Regions from separate parts of the Paenibacillus sp. S28 genome, predicted to be linked through region 3. Evidence: riboswitches for the same ligand, from Rfam matches in the RefSeq annotation. Region 3 holds a riboswitch; each other region holds the start of a gene.

Region 1 (5,475 bases), on a different contig from region 3:
ACCGCCTTGAAAAATACCAAAGGTATATGCTGCTTGATCCGGAAGCGAAATATGGTTGGATGGAGCAGTATTTATCTATATTGGATCAGAATCCAAACCTGATTCCATGGATCGAATAGGGGAGGAGGGGGATTAATGAAAATTATTCATACCTTACCTGTACTGATACGCAGCGAACATTTGCCCGCTGATTTAAGTATGGCAACAGCATGCTTCGAGAGCCTGCGATCATCGGAGGATCAGCATATTGTTTTATATAACCAAGGGTGTCTAAGTAATGAAAACTTGAGGGCGCTGCTATCTGAATGTGGCTTATCCCCGGTAATTCTTGGCCATGGAGAGAACATAGGTATTGCTGAGGCAAGACAAACTTGTTTTGAATACATTTGGAAGCATCATAGGAATGTGGAGTACATTTCTGAAATCCATGTCGATATGGTGTTTCCCCCCAATTGGTACGTGCCCCTTATCGAATATTTGGGGGAATCGGTCAATGAACCCATGATCTCCCCTGGAATTGTGACGATGTACGGCGAATTACAACCGATAGGCATTGAGACGGAGATACCTGATAACTCGCTGGATTTAATTCCCTTCTTAATGGATTTACAACGAGATGAAATTCGTGAAGGATTTGTTCATCCTGTCGTTCATAAGGCAAGGATTTTACGGGAAATCGGGGGATACGATACCCAATTTTTGCGGGGAAAACAAGGATACGAAGACGACAGTTTACTCTTGGGTTATTACTATTATTTGGGGACACGAAATAACTGGAGGCCCAAATGCTATTTGAAGTCATGGGTCTATCACGCGACGATGGCGCAGCGGATGACGCTCCCCGATAAGCATATGGAGTTTGCTTTAAACGAGGAGGGGCTCATCCGTCAATATGGAGCACATGGCTTGAGGAGCTTGTCGAACATCCATCAAAATCCTGCTGCTTTTGATCATCTTCTTCAAAAGTTTTTACAATAATAACGGCTAGGAGTGGGGATATGTCTGATGGGCAAAAGGCAGTATGGGATCGACTTTGGTCTAGAGAGGTATCCTATCAGTGGGATTCATTAAGTCAGTCCATTTTTGAGACGATTTGTGAGTCTGTAGGTGAGGTAAAGGGCAAGAGAGTTTTGGAGGCAGGATCGGGAACGGGGAAAGTCTCCTTACATCTTGCGATGGAAGGTGCTCATGTGACTTTGGTTGATTATTCGGAAAAGGCCTTAGAAAATAGCCGAACGGCTTTCCGGCAAGCGAATTGTGAAGGGAGTTTCGTCCTATCTGATATTCGAAGGATGCATGCCCTTAATAACCAATATGACCTTACTTGGAATGCAGGGGTTCTTGAACATTTCACATTCGATGAAAAAGTAACCATCCTTAAAGAAATGGCGAGGGTTACAAAGCCGGGAGGCACTATTGTCATCATGACTCCTTACTCGAAATGTTTGCCATATCGTATTGGAAAGGCTTTTGCCGAAAGACAGGGAACATGGATGTATGGTGTTGAGCAGCCTGTCCTCACATTAAAAGATGAATTTGCTCACAGCGGAATCACGTTTCTTGATGAGAGGGATATTGGATTTGTAAACAGTTTAGATTTTCTTGATTTTATTCCGTCATCACATGTCATAAAAAACTTGATTTTGGAATGGTATGAGGGACTTCCGGATGCAGATAAGAGTCTCTTTCCCGGGTATTTACTCGTTAGTAAAGGGATCGCAGCGGGATAATTTGGCCGAAACATTAGATAGATCCTTTACAAAAGAGGGTTAACAGGTTCTTATTCATATTAGTTTTAAGAATAGATAAACCGGAAAGCTAATGCTTTCCGGTTTAATTTTTACTTACATAATAGGTGGGTTCGAGTAGGCCTCGGCATTGAAGCTTTCCGGACCCGTACGTGTCGGAAATACGGAGACAACGGAAGGTACGCTAACGATGGCTTGATTGAGATATTAAAGTATATACCTGGTTACAATCATAGGATTGGACGGGCTTAAAATCTACATATTTTTGTCTGATAAATGGAATAGGTCTATTCTTTTCATTTAAGCTTGCAGCTAGATTTGAGAGTGGGTCGGGAAACCTTCACAAGTTCTTCATAAGTTTTGGGTAGAATGTTTGGGAACTGAGGATTCAATCCAAATAAAAATATGCAAAGGTGTGTGACAAACTGTGAAAAAAGTATTCATTTTTATTAGCCTTGCAGCAATCCTGGTGCTAAGTGCGTGTGGAAACAAGGATAATGCAAACAATAATACGAACATGGACATGGGCAGCATGAATCATTCTGGTTCTGGTGAGGTTCCTGCAGGGTTAAAAGAAGCTCAAAATCCCATATATAAAGTTGGAGATGAGGTTGTGATCCACACCAAGCATATGGAAGGCATGGATGGAGCCAAGGCTAAAGTGGTCGGTGCCTACGACACAGTGGCTTATGCTGTAACGTATACTCCAACCACTGGAGGTAAACCCGTCCCGAATCACAAGTGGATTATCCAGGAGGAAATAAAGGATGCGGGTAGTGAGCCCTTGCAACCTGGGACTAAGGTGACCATAGAGGCTGATCACATGGAAGGTATGAAGGGCGCAGAAGGCGCTATTGATTCTGCTGAAAAAACAACGGTGTATATGGTTGACTACACGCCAACTACAGGAGGAAACCCCGTTAAGAATCATCAATGGGTAGTCGAAAGTGAGCTTTCTAAATAGAGTATTTTTTAGCAAGTGAGTGATGTTGCGTGGCACAAGACGGTGAATTCCTTTCTCCTTTTGCACGTTATATGACGGATACTGTAAATATTGGACATGGGCAGCGTTATGACGTGTTATCGACAAGCTCAATGAAGATCATGGTTCGACTGTGTCCTGACGGTAAATACCTCTAACCGATCTGGCATTGCCAGATCGGTTTTTTTGTTTGGCGTCTATATGATTATTTGCCTTGGTTTTTCTGTTACTTGGATTAATTCTTTACAAAATTGTTATTTGTTCTTGCGTAAATGTTCCGTTACCAAGATAAGCACCTCGATATCGGGATATTGAAATCGACAAACTCCTACTCAGTTTCGTTGAAACTTCCATAAAATCCAACAAATATCAGTAAAAAAAGTTACGGTTAATGGGAATCTATCAATTAGGCATTGACAAAAAATCTAGTTATATACTACATTATGTAGGGTTACATTTTTTTAATCATTATTGCCGAATTTCTTGATACTGAAAACGGGGGAACCATTTTTGGGTGAAATATTCTCATTGAAGAATAGAGGGAACCTTCTACCGAACCCTTAGCTAACTCCGTAGGCATCGGAAGGAGAACTACATAGTGAAGAAAGTAATTTTGTCAATGTTAGGTGCGGCCATTGTTTTTTCAGCAAGTGCAACCAGTTCCTTTGCCAGTTCCGTTAAACTCGAAAGTGAGGTGGATAAGGTCGTAGGCACTCCTTATCAGTGGGGCGGCACATCAGTGGCTGGTTTTGACTGTTCCGGTTTTATTTTATACATATTCGATAAATTCAATTTAGATTTACCCCGCACATCTAAAACACAGGCTCAAGTCGGAACTCCAGTAGATCGTGAAAACCTTAGAGCAGGAGACCTGGTATTCTTTAATACGGACGGTACGGGAATATCTCACGCGGGTATTTATATCGGCAATAATGAGTTTGCACACTCTTCAAGCAGTAAAGGCGTTACCATTAGCAAATTATCGGATTCATATTATAAAAATCGGTATGTTACAGCACGCCGCGTCGTGAGTCAACAAAGTTACCTGAAACTGATCAGTGAAATTTGATCTAGTCGGGATAAGCCACCTAAATCAAAAATGAAAGCACCGGCTGAAGTCAGCCGGTGCGTTTTGTTGTTTATTCAGGGACGTTGTTCACATTGGGATCAGGCGTATAATTATTTTGATAATCATCATACATCACATCAGTTACCATACCAGCGGACGCGTGGTGCAAATCGTGGCAATGGAACATCCATTCACCGGGGTTGTCAGCTTCAAAGGCAACTTCATACGTTTCGCCAGGTTTGACGTTCAGCGTGTCTTTCATGATCGGAGATCCTTGAACTGTTTTGCCATTCTTGCTCAAGACTTGGAAGAAATGGCCGTGCAGGTGCATCGGGTGATCGTCCATTTTGGATTGATTTACAAAGGTCACCTTTACCTTATTTCCTCTATTTACTTTGATTGTATCCGTCTCCGGAAAAACCTTTCCATTGATCGTGTAAACCATTTCTCCATTTCTCATCTCGGTATTTAGATTCATCGTCACGTCTTCTTCAAAGCTTTGATCCAATGAAAATGCGGACGCAGACATGGTTCCGTACTTCTCCAGATCAAAATCGGGAAGTTCTTCGGAGGCATTGGAAGGGTCGGGCTTCGAATTGGAACCTTCGTATTGAATAATGGCTCTCATATTTTGTGCTCGATTATCCTTAGCATGTTCTTCAAGCAACCAGGTTCCGGGATGATCTGCGGTAAATTCAATATCATATCGTTCTCCGGGAGCAATCGAGACTAATTGATCCTTGATCACAGCCGGGTCATTCACGGGCTGCCCGTCGGATGAAACAACCTTAAAGGAATGACCGTGTAAATGCATCCGGTGAGTGATGTAGCCGGCGTTAATCAACCGAAGTTTTACTTTTTCACCCTCTTTAACGGTAAGCTTATCGATCGCATCACCTGTTTTTCCATTGATCGTATAAAGGTCATACATACTCATATCATGTCCTGCCATATTCATTCCACCGTTATCCATGTTCATATCTCCAGAACTCATCCATTCATCGAGCACAAGGGTGTAATCGCGGTCAGCGGTATCTTGGGGGTCTTCGACAACAAGAGAACCATACAAGCCTTTGTCCACTTGATTCACACTGTCTTGATGTGAATGGTACCAATAAGTTCCCGGTATGGTGGCTTTAAATTCATAGGTGAAGGTCTTTCCGGGTTCGACGGCATCTTGTGTGACTCCTGGAATTCCGTCCATATTGTTGGGAACCGGATAGCCGTGCCAATGGATGGAGACAGGCTGCTTAAGTTGATTTTTCAAGTTTATTTTGACCGTATCCCCAACCTTTACCCGGACTTGTGGACCGGGAACCGAGTTATTAAATGTCCATACGGGAATGGTTTTCCCCTTTTTCACTTCGAGATTACTTTCCTGTGCGGTTATGGTGAATTCTTTACCATTCACAACAGGTGTTGCTGTTGTCAATTTAACGGATGCAGCGGATTCACTGGAGTTGGAAGTAGAGTTTGAACCCATATTCATTTTTGAATGATCCATTCCGTTCATATTGCTTACTTTCGAGCAGCCAGCAGCAGAAATGGCCACCGAGCTAGCGAGGATTATTGTTCTTATTATCGCTGCTTTCATTTGAAGAACCCCTTTCTAATTCTTTTGATGTAAGCCTCATTCATCATAAAATAAACATGTAAAGAAATGATGAAGATGGATG
Region 2 (5,475 bases), on a different contig from region 3:
ATACCGGAAGTACAAAATCCGTTCGGTTCAGGGACCGGACGATTACGATACGATGCGGGAGGTCGTCCGCAGACGCTACGAGCGCGTGCTGAAGGAAAACTTGGAGCTGCCCGACCTGATTGTCGTGGACGGCGGCAAAGGGCAAATTTCCGCCGCGATCGACGTGCTGCAGAACGAGCTGGGCCTGTTCATTCCGGTGTGCGGTCTGGTCAAGGACGTCAAGCACCGGACCGCGCAGCTGATGGTGGGCGATCCGCCCGAGCCGATTTCGCTGCCGCGCGACAGCCAGGAGTTCTACCTGCTCCAGCGCATCCAGGATGAGGTGCACCGGTTCGCCATCACCTTCCACCGCGAGCAGCGCGGCAAGTCGATGGTGGCATCCAAGCTCGACGCCATCCCGGGCATCGGCGAGAAGCGGCGCAAGCTGCTGCTGAAGCATTTTGGCTCGCTTAAAAAAATAAAAGAGGCCCGGATTGAAGACTTCCGGCCTCTCTCGATCGGCGACAAGCTCGCCGGACAAATTATAGCAGCCCTTCAGGAGGAGGAGTCGTAACATACGGCTTCTCCTTCTTTTTGCCGTAAAACAGGTAAATGACCCAGGCGACGATAAACGGCATGACGCAGGTGACCACGCCCGCCAAAATGTTCGTCAGATCCCCCATGCTGAACAAGCTGAAGCTCATCAGGATGCTGTCGAACACGACGTGGGCGAACATGACCGCGATATAGCCGTGACGCAGGAAGATCAAGCTGAACAGGAGACCGATGAACAGGAGCTCAATCGGACGAGTGTATATCGGGTAGATCGGGTACAGCGTATGGCCGAAGGCCCAAATCAGCGTCGGAATGACGCAGGCGACAAAGGTGTTCCTTACAATTTTCTTCAGCATCGGTATGCCGAAAAGGCGGTACACGGCTTCCTCGGAGATGCCGGCCATCCAGGCCATGATCGGCAGCATCCACGGGTACAGCATGTTATACGGGGACTGCGAGGCGTCCGTCGTGGACCAGCTGTGGATCGTCCGGTCCAGGACGAGATAGATCACCGACTGCGCCCCCATCAGGATAAACGCCCACAAATACCCGGTGAACATGCTGTGGAGCACGTAACGCCCGTATCCTGGCTCTTTGGCGCGGGCCCAGGCGTTGTAACCGGCTTTGCGCCACAGTCCGTCCCCGCCGACCAGGGAGAAATACAGGAGCACCGTCATCGCTATGCTCAGGATCACCTGAACGACCATGGCCACGATCAGCCCGAACTGGGAGAAGCCTTCCGCTTCCAGCACCGGCAGCATGTTATAAGTCGTCAGCAATGAGACAACAAAATAAAACAAGGACAAAAACAGCCCGCGGGCAAAGGATGTGTACCGCCGTGTCAGCGCACTGTAAATGATGGCGAGAATGCCTAGCACGATCGTAAACAGTCCGTATCCCAGCATGGTCAGCATCGTGGCGCTATTGGTCTGCTTCTCTACATAAGCCGTATGAGCGGATGGGACCGAAAATCCAGGGAGGAAGGAGTGGAGCTCCCCATCTTCAAAGGCAAACTTGAATTCCAGCTGCGATTGCCCAATGTGGGAGGAGGAGTCGGTATAGATCAAGCCGGGCTCATCCTTGCCGCTCGATACTTTCAGGGAGCCGGTGTTATAGCCCAGCTTCTGCAGCCAGGACGAGGCGATTTCCTCTTTATCCTCCAGCGTCATGTTCCCTTCCACAATTCTCAGTTTCTGCTTGCGCATCGTTTCGTTCGTTTCGGCCATCGCGGCCGCATACTTGGAATACGGAGGCGTGATGGAGAACCCGACCACCTTGCCCGTGTTCATATGTACGTCTACATTGATATATCCCTGATCGCTCGACTCGGGCAGCCGGACCCGGAACACGTCATAAGGATACTTCGGTTCGTATTTCTTGTTATATTCGGTAAGAAGCTTCTCTTTGGATAAATAACCGTAAAGGTCCGATTCCGACTGGTACGTGACAAGCGGCTTATCTGCAATCCCCGTTTGAATATTCAACCGGTCTGAGGCAAACGCTTTGGCGGCTGCTTCTGCCTCCGATTTGCTGATGACCTTGGTCGTTTGCCCCTCCAGCGTCTCCGAGCTCGTCTGCGGAAACACTTGTACGAAAAAGAATAAAATAAGGCCGATGACTCCCAAAATGCCCAGCCATTTATAATTGGCCCTGATTTCCAGCGGCTGGTTTAACCGGTCCATGAAATCCCCCCTTGAATGTGATAAAGATACCATTCCCCCCAATACAGTACGGTAAACATAACATAGAAGATTCGCCCAAAACCAGTATACCCTGAAAATAGTGGTGAAAAAACGATGAAAATCAAGGAAAGCTATCGAAAAGAGAAGATAACCGCAGGCCGTGTCCACCTGCATTGCGAATCAGGCTGTTTTCCATCCAATTTATCAGAAAAAGGCCTTTGTGATGTCCTACAATAAAGATTATAATTTTGATGCAAATGAATAAGAACGCCGAATTTCTCATTGAAAACGGGGGAACCATTTTTTTGGGGTGAATTTCGTTGGATGGTTTAGTCGTCCACGAATAGGGCAACCTGTGCATGCCCGAATCCGTCAGCTAACCTCGTAGGCGTCGTGCATGCAGGAGCCAAACCGAAAGGCATTGGATTTCCGATGCTTTTTTCTTTTGACTTTTTTAAAGAGGTGAATGTATTGATTGGTAAATGGAAGTGGTTCCGGCTGGCCCCTCCACAAATATTAACTCTGGGTTTTGCGGCCATTATTTTGATCGGAGCCATACTGCTCACCTTACCGATTTCGAACACGACAGGAAAACCGCTAAGTTTTATTGATGCCTTGTTTACGGCAACCTCGGCGACCTGCGTGACCGGTTTGGTTGTCAAAGATACGGGGCTATACTTCAGCACGTTCGGCCAAGTGGTCATCATGCTGCTGATTCAAGTCGGGGGACTCGGCTTTATGACGATGGCCACCCTGGTCGCCTTGGCTTTCAAGCGCCGGATTTCACTTCGGGACCGGCTCCTGCTGCAGGAAGCGATGAACCAGAATACGATGGAGGGCATCGTCCGCCTGATTCGGAAAGTGATATTTTTTTCGTTATCGATCGAAGGCTGCGGAGCGTTACTGCTCGCCATCCGGTGGTCGTTCGATATGCCTCTTGGAAAAGCGATCTTTTATGGAATATTTCATGGCGTGTCCATGTTCAATAATGCGGGATTCGACCTGTTCGGCCATTTTAACAGCCTGACGGGATTTGTATACGATCCGCTCGTCAATTTTGTCGTGATGTTTCTCATTGTATCGGGCGGCATCGGCTTTATCGTCATGTCCGATCTGGTGGATTACCAGGTACACCGGAAGCTGTCGCTCCACACGAAAGTGGTGCTGTCCATGACCGGCGCCCTGATCGTGATCGGAGCGGTCGTCATCTTTATCTTTGAATTCACGAATCCCAAGACGCTCGGTTCGCTGAACTGGGGCGGCAAAATTCTCGCCTCGCTGTTCCAGTCGGTTACGCCGCGAACGGCCGGGGCGAATACGCTGAACTTGGCAGATATGCGTCAGGCATCGCAATTTTTTACGATCATTCTGATGTTTATCGGTGCGTCGCCGGGCTCCACGGGGGGCGGGATTAAGACCACGACGTTCACCATCCTCGTCGGTGCGGTGATCGCGATGATCCGCGGCCGCGACGATATTGTGCTGTACCGTTACCGTTTGCCCCAGGAACGGATTTTCAAAGCGTTGACCATTACGTTCCTGGCCCTGTTCCTGGTCGTCGGCGTGTCGATGGTTCTGTCCACGACGGAAGACAGCAGCTTCTTGATGATCCTGTACGAGACGACGTCGGCTTTTGGCACGGTAGGTTTATCGCTCGGGCTGACGCCGCATTTGTCCTTGATCGGGAAAATCCTGATCTGTCTGACGATGTTTGCCGGGCGCCTTGGACCCCTGACCTTCGCTTATGCGCTCGGTCCGAAGAAGGGCAAGGAGCTGTACCGCCATCCCGAAGGCAAAATCATTATCGGGTAACCATGGCTTGGATGAATCAACGTTTCCATCTTGTCAAAGTCATCATATATAAAATCAACATTAAGGGATAAGGAGCTACTGGGGAGAAATGAAAACACAGCAGTTTGTCGTCATCGGTTTGGGGCGGTTCGGCTCAAGCCTGGCCATGGAGCTTATGGATTTGGGGTATGAGGTGCTTGGGGTGGACATCAATGAAGAAGTGGTAGATGATATGAGCGAGCATCTGACCCACGCCGTGGTGGCGGATGCAACCGATGAGGAGGTTCTTAAATCGCTCGGGATCCGTAACTTTGACTGCGGGATCGTGGCGATTGGGGACGATATCCAGATGAGTATCTTGGCTGCGATCCTGCTGAAGGAACTGGGCGTTCAGACCGTGGTAGCCAAGGCGATTTCCATACTGCACGGCAAAGCGTTGTCCAAGCTGGGCGTGGACCGGGTGATCTACCCGGAGCGGGACATGGGCATCCGGGTGGCACACCAGCTCGTGACCCCCAATTTGCTGGACTACATCGAGCTGTCCAAAGATTACAGCATCGTGGAGATGACCGTACCGCAATGCCTGAACGGAAAGACGCTCAGCGAAGTCAATACGAGAGCACGGTACGGATGCAGCATTGTTGCGCTCCACCGTACCGAGGGAGTCATCGTTGCGCCGACGGCGATGGACCAGCTGCATACGGGCGACATCATGGTCATCATCGGCTCCAACAGCAATATCGACCGCTTCGAGAGCGAAGCGGTGAACGTCAAATCGTAATCTGGAAGTGAGAAATCCATGGAAACTCCGACGACCGAAATTATTCATCACATTTTAATACTGCTGCTGTTTATCATTGCCGTCGGCATGATGTCCGGAAGACTGGCCTCCTGGCTCAGGCTTCCGGACGTTGCTGTGTTTATCGTGGCAGGCATGCTGCTTGGGCAGGGGCTGCATCTGATCAACGAGGCAAGCAGCTCGCTTATCAACCAGCTGATCCTCTCCGTCGGCTCGGCACTCATTCTGTTTGACGGCGGCCGTAACCTGAAGCTGAGTGGGCTGCGGAAGGTATGGATCACGCTCTCCATGCTGAGCGTTCCCGGCGTCATCGTCACGACCTTGATCGTCGGAACGGTCGTGCATTACCTGTTCGGCCTGGACTGGCTCGTAGCCTTCCTGGCCGCCGCCGTCATCGCCTCGACCGACCCCGCTTCGATCATTCCTGTGTTCAAGCAGGTAAAGATCAAGGAAAGGGTCCGGGAGACGGTGGAGAGCGAGTCTGCCTTCAACGACGCGACCGGCTCGATTCTGACCTTTGCCCTGCTGGCCGCGGTGACGGGCAGCGGTTCCTTACATATCGGGACGATGGCCTGGGATTTCGTAAAAACCGCCGTCGGCGGCATTCTCGTCGGCGCCGTCGTATCTATGATTCTTACGTACCTCGTTGCCCATTTCCGGCTTGGCGTC
Region 3 (5,475 bases):
GGAATGTCGCCTGCCTCCATCTGCAGATCATGCGTCAGAGTGGTGACCTGCCGAGCATCTACGATATTTTTATCGAAAAGAATAAGTCCGCCCAAATCCTGATCATGGATGCTGCGTTTGACTCCTTCATTGACCGTAGTCGTCACTTGCCCGTTCCATTGCCTGATGTCAGGCATGAGCATTTGGCCGACCTGCTCGCTGACCGTCATGTAGGACATCAGCTTATCCCAATCCTGTGCCTGAATGGCTCCTTGACGTTCGAAGCGAATGACCCGCGACATAAATACAGCAAACTCCGCTCGCGTCACAGATCGGTCCGGACGAAAGGTGCCATCTGAATATCCGCCGATCAATCCGTTGGAGCTCATCATGAGAATAGGCGCTGCCGCCCAATGCTTTGCTGTATCCGTCAATGTTACAGGTTTCTGGCCTTTTACGAGTGAATAGGCCCGTGTAAGAAATGCTGCCGTCTCGGCACGGCTCATCGGTGCATCCGGATGGAATGTGCTGTCAGGAAACCCGCTGGCCAGCCCATGTTTAGCGGCAATGGCAATTTCAAGATAAAAAGGATGGTTCTTAGGCACATCTGTGTAGGTCATGCCGCCGTCCGCTTCTCGCTGCAGCTCCTGCGGATAAAGCTCCCGCACCATGAAAGTAACGGCCTGCGCTCTTGTGACTTGCCTTTCAGGCATAAATTTCCCATTGCCATATCCGGCGACGGTTCCCCGTTCGGCCATATAGGTGATGCCGTCTTCCGCCCACTTCGAGTGCTGCAGATCGCTAAATCGTTCTTCCGCAGCTGCGCTTCCTGCCCATACGAGCACAGAACCGAGTACGGCACCGAATATCGTTATTAGTTTCACATTCATCTGTTCCACCCCTGTTGCTGTTCTATATACGTTGATTAGACGCGCTTGATGTACCGTTTGTTGCGTTCATGCTCTCACACCCGACACATCATGAAAAATGGATTGCCTCCTCTACAGGAAAAAAACGTTACCCTCAAGACACGATTCCTAAGGAATTACTCTTTCCCTTCTATATATCCGCTGCTTTTACGCAAAAAAAAGACCGCCTGCACAGATGCCGGGGCCTGATTACGAATGGTTTGAACCATCTGAATCGCTATTTTTTTAAATGATACGGTACCGTCGTCACAACAACATCTTTGCGGAATAAAAGATAAGTCCGGATCATCAAACTCGTCTGGTTGTGCAGCAGATTGTGCCAGCTCCGCTTTGGAATAAACTGCGGAATGATCACCGTGACCTGGTAGTTGGATTCGCTGGCTTTCCGGTGCACCGTATCGATAAATTTGCTAAGCGGATGAATAATGCTCCGGTACGGAGAATGCAGTGTCACAAGGCGCACGTCAGGCCGCCATCTATGCCATTTTTCCTCAAACCGGTTCTCTTCTTCCCGTTCAAACGGAATATATACCGCAATGATCTGATCCGCCGCGAGCGACTGCGCATAATTCAGGGAATGCTCCACGACATGCGTAATGCCCGAAACGGGGAGAATGATCACATTGCCTTCAATCGGTACCGCCGGCTCACACGTCGACAGCCGCAGCTGCTCGCCAACCGCCTCATAATGCTTCTTGATCCGGTGGAACAGATACACGATCAGCGGCAAAAAGATCAGTACCGGCCAGATCTGCGCAAACTTGGTTGCGAAGAACATCACCGACACCGTGAAGCTGATCAACGCGCCAATCGTATTGATGACGAGCTTCGTTACCCAACCCTGCGGTTTTTCCCGGATCCACTTGACGATCATCCCCGTTTGCGAGAGCGTGAAAGGGATAAATACCCCTACCGCGTACAGTGGGATCAAATGTTCCGTCTGTCCGTGGAAGGCGACGATCAGCACGATAGACAGTAGCCCAAGGATGATGATTCCGTTCGAATATCCCAAACGGTCACCGCGGACAGTAAACATCCGGGGAATAAACCGGTCTTTGGCTAAATTGACCGCCAGCAGCGGAAACGCCGAATATCCGGTATTGGCCGCCAGGATCAAGATCAGTGCCGTCGTGCCCTGGATGAAAAAGTACATAAAATTCCGTCCGAACGTCTGATTGGCAATCTGGGATACGACCGTCTCCTGGGGATTTGGGGATATGCCCAAATAATAAGCAAGAAATACGATGCCCGAGAAGAGTACAGCCAGCAGAATCCCCATAGCCATCAAGGTTTTGGCCGCATTGTTCGGGGCCGGATCCTTGAAGTTCGGGATGGCGTTCGAGATCGCTTCGACCCCGGTCAGGGCGGAGCTGCCCGAGGCAAAAGCTTTTAAGAGCAGGAACAGGCTGATCCCCGCCACCGGCGTCCCGACCGGCGAATGCAAATGCGGTGAAACGTGGCCGGTCACGATGTTGTACATACCGACGCCGATCAAAATGAACAGCGCGAAGGCGAACAGATACACCGGATAAGCCAGGATGGAGGCCGACTCGGTGACGCCCCGCAAATTCAGAAGCGTAATGAGGATGACGAAGGTGACGGCAATCCCCACCGTATGCTCATGCAGCGCAGGAAACGCCGAAGTCAGCGCGTCCGTGCCAGCCGAAACGCTGACCGCAACAGTCAAAATGTAATCTACCAGCAGCGATCCGCCGGCCACCAGCCCGGGATAGATTCCCAGATTCTGTTTGGAGACGACGTAAGCACCGCCGCCATGCGGATAAGCGAAGATGATCTGCCGGTAGGATAAAATGAGTGCAGCCAGCAAAATCAGTACGCCGATTCCGATCGGTATCGAATACCAGAACGCCGCCGTGCTGACCGTGACCAGAACCAGCAAAATTTGCTCCGGCCCATACGCTACGGACGACAGCGCATCGGAGGATAGAATGGCCAAAGCTTTTTTCTTATTCAGTTTTTGTTCTCCCAATTCGGTAGACTTCAGCGGACGTCCGATCAGAAGTCTTTTCAATGCTGCCATAAAATGTTTGTCACCGCCAATGTTAGAGTTGGAATGCTCATGATGTACCCGTTAGACACGTGCTCAACCCTTTTTGGGCACAACAAAAAAAGCCGCAGGAAAGCTGGACCTTCCCGTGGCTTTACGCGCACGACAAATCCCTCTTTCATAACGCTTACGAGGTTAGCTGACGGATTCGGGACCGAAAGTATCCCTACACTCAATAAATGAACATCAAGTGATTCACCCCTGGGACGAAGGTTTAACTTCATCCCTTTGGTTCCCCCGCTCCTGATTTCAGAATTCAGCGATCAAGGAGTATTACGTTTCAGGTTCACAAGTTCACGATTACGAATTGAATCTTACTCCTTCCGGATGCCAGCTGTAAAGAAGCAAACGGTTTGAGATACGTATGAAAAAATTCAAAAGAACTTCATGTCAACGCTTACATTGGCGGCAATCTATTAATTTCTGGCTGTAGCTGTGCATATCGCTTGTTTACGCTATTAAATTCATATCGGGCTTCTAAATATTTCGATTCGCCGCATTCCTCAGCGAAGCCTCTACGGTATCCAGTCGGTTCAAGCAGTGATGACGGACCATTTCGAGGTCGTTATCCAGCTGATCCGGCTCCAGGTTGCGATGCAAAATATTCATACACCAATGGGTAAGGTTCCTCAAATGATGGCGGTATGCATAATAACGCAGTAAATCAAGGTTCAGCTCCATCTGTTGTCCTAGTTCCTGCTCATACCCTGTGAGAAAATGATCCAGTCCGTCCCCGATATACCCCACGATATCCAGCTCTGGTGGCGCAAGCATGGCCGCTTCCCAGTCCAGGACGACAAGCCTGCCGTCTGCGGTCTCCATCAGATTCCCTCCCCACAGATCACCGTGACAGAGCACATTGGGGGCCGGATCAAGCACGAGAGGTTCACGAACCTCTGTCATCTGGTGCAGCAGCTCGGTTATGCGCGTTTGCTGAGGGATAACAAGCTCACGCAGCAGCTGGCTAGCGGGGCTTGCACCGGGCTGAAGATGCTCAAGCTGCTGCAGGCATTGGGTCAAATGTTCGGAAAAGGAGACATCATATGTTTCACTCGAAAGGCTGGAAGCGGTAGTGAAGGGAGTTAACTGCCGAATCCGCGCAGCCAGCCGTCCAATACGCTCCAAGTTAGGCTTGGAAAACGGGTAAGCCTCAGCCCAGGTCTCCCCTTCTATAAATTGAAAGAGTACCGCGGTACAGCCGGAGAGGGAAAGCAGAAAAGCGCCGCTTGAGGTTCGGTACGGACAGGGCAGCTCCACAAATCGGCCGGTCTGATGCAATTCCCACATAAACGGCACATAACGGTTGCAGCGAAGGATGCCTTGGCGGTGGCTGTCATTGCCATGGTCAAACAGTTTCATATAGTATCGCATCCCGTTTTCTCCCACCACCCGGTAAGAATAGGCCGAATCTCCATAAGGGATAAAAATAAGCCTCCGGGCAGCGATTCCGTAAGCTTCGTTCAAGTGATGCACAAAAACCCCTTCGTCCATTCGATAAGACTGCCTCAATTCATTCTCCCCTTTCCTATTTCATCGCGTAGCGCGGATAAAAGCAATCAAGCCCGGTGTCTGTGTAACCCGGACTTGATCGCAATGGCCTCTTATGAGATTAAAACAATCTTTCATTCATTCACCAATGTTAACAGGCAATGTTAACCGATGTAGACAACCGCACCGCTGCGCCTGTACGCTTTCGGCAGTTCCGTCTCAAGCAGCTCGAGCCTGCGTAACATGTGGTCGAGGTCGTCCCCATGCATGTGGCTTCGCGCCCATTCTTTAAGCTGGGACACTTCGCCCAAGACAGCCGGGATGTCCTCGGACTCTACGTCCGTACCGTCCTGGAAAAGTGCGACCCACTGCAAGTTCAACTCTTCCACCGCCGGCACCCAATATTTCTGGAAAAAGGATTCCGTCGCCACCGGAAGCATAAAGGACCGTTCAAATTCGTCCTCCGGGTCCACAATAATTGCGCTAATTGACATGTTATTCCACCACCCCAAATCGAATGTTGAACGTGTAATCCGGAAACTCCTGGCGAAGCTTATTCAAACTGTTCTCCGCGGCCGCCCGCAGAGCCGGCGAGTCCCCGTCCAGCTGAAACTCGAAATGCCGGATTCCTTTAATTTGCTCCAGCGTCGGGATTTCCGCCGTTCCATCAGGCGTTGTTCGCGTCCCAACCGCCTTCTGCATCAGGTTGTTGATCCGCACCTTCGTTTTCTGGTACAACTGCTTATCTGTAAATTGCTGCGGCGTCTGCTGCGGCTTGCCCGTTTTTGGATGGATGCGGTCGAGCCCTTGCGCCGACTTGGCTTCATAGAAGATGCCCTTCTCCAAATCGACGCCGTCAAACTCCCCAAGCGCTCCGTTCTTAGCATCGTGGAGCTCTACCCCACGGTACTTCGCTTTGCTCCAATGCACATAATCGTCCCCATCGTTCTTCGGCGGCTGCTCCTCGGGATCTTTCTCCTTCTTTGGCGGTGGATCCTCCCCATCCGGCTT

Evidence for each region. Region 3 has a riboswitch for cyclic di-AMP ahead of IAE55_RS04075 (APC family permease). Riboswitches for the same ligand answer to the same signal wherever they lie in the genome.
Region 1: another riboswitch for cyclic di-AMP. It lies ahead of IAE55_RS32855 (C40 family peptidase); the one in region 3 lies ahead of IAE55_RS04075 (APC family permease).
Region 2: another riboswitch for cyclic di-AMP. It lies ahead of IAE55_RS20980 (TrkH family potassium uptake protein); the one in region 3 lies ahead of IAE55_RS04075 (APC family permease).

The regions. Positions count from the first base shown of each region.
Region 1 is NZ_JACVTM010000029.1:34,772-40,246, reverse strand. Features, by position in the region: gene IAE55_RS32875 (glycosyltransferase) at 1-119, shown strand, start outside; gene IAE55_RS32870 (hypothetical protein) at 136-978, shown strand; gene IAE55_RS32865 (class I SAM-dependent methyltransferase) at 999-1,730, shown strand; gene IAE55_RS32860 (YdhK family protein) at 2,176-2,712, shown strand; cyclic di-AMP (ydaO/yuaA leader) riboswitch at 3,193-3,324, shown strand; gene IAE55_RS32855 (C40 family peptidase) at 3,329-3,799, shown strand; gene IAE55_RS32850 (multicopper oxidase family protein) at 3,870-5,393, opposite strand.
Region 2 is NZ_JACVTM010000009.1:33,925-39,399, reverse strand. Features, by position in the region: gene uvrC (excinuclease ABC subunit UvrC) at 1-553, shown strand, start outside; gene IAE55_RS20985 (CPBP family intramembrane glutamic endopeptidase) at 522-2,216, opposite strand; cyclic di-AMP (ydaO/yuaA leader) riboswitch at 2,475-2,621, shown strand; gene IAE55_RS20980 (TrkH family potassium uptake protein) at 2,688-4,028, shown strand; gene IAE55_RS20975 (potassium channel family protein) at 4,117-4,788, shown strand; gene IAE55_RS20970 (cation:proton antiporter) at 4,807-5,475, shown strand, end outside.
Region 3 is NZ_JACVTM010000001.1:966,140-971,614, reverse strand. Features, by position in the region: gene IAE55_RS04080 (glycoside hydrolase family 3 N-terminal domain-containing protein) at 1-869, opposite strand, end outside; gene IAE55_RS04075 (APC family permease) at 1,126-2,949, opposite strand; cyclic di-AMP (ydaO/yuaA leader) riboswitch at 3,085-3,248, opposite strand; gene IAE55_RS04070 (phosphotransferase enzyme family protein) at 3,454-4,485, opposite strand; gene IAE55_RS04065 (hypothetical protein) at 4,629-4,958, opposite strand; gene IAE55_RS04060 (PrsW family glutamic-type intramembrane protease) at 4,960-5,475, opposite strand, start outside.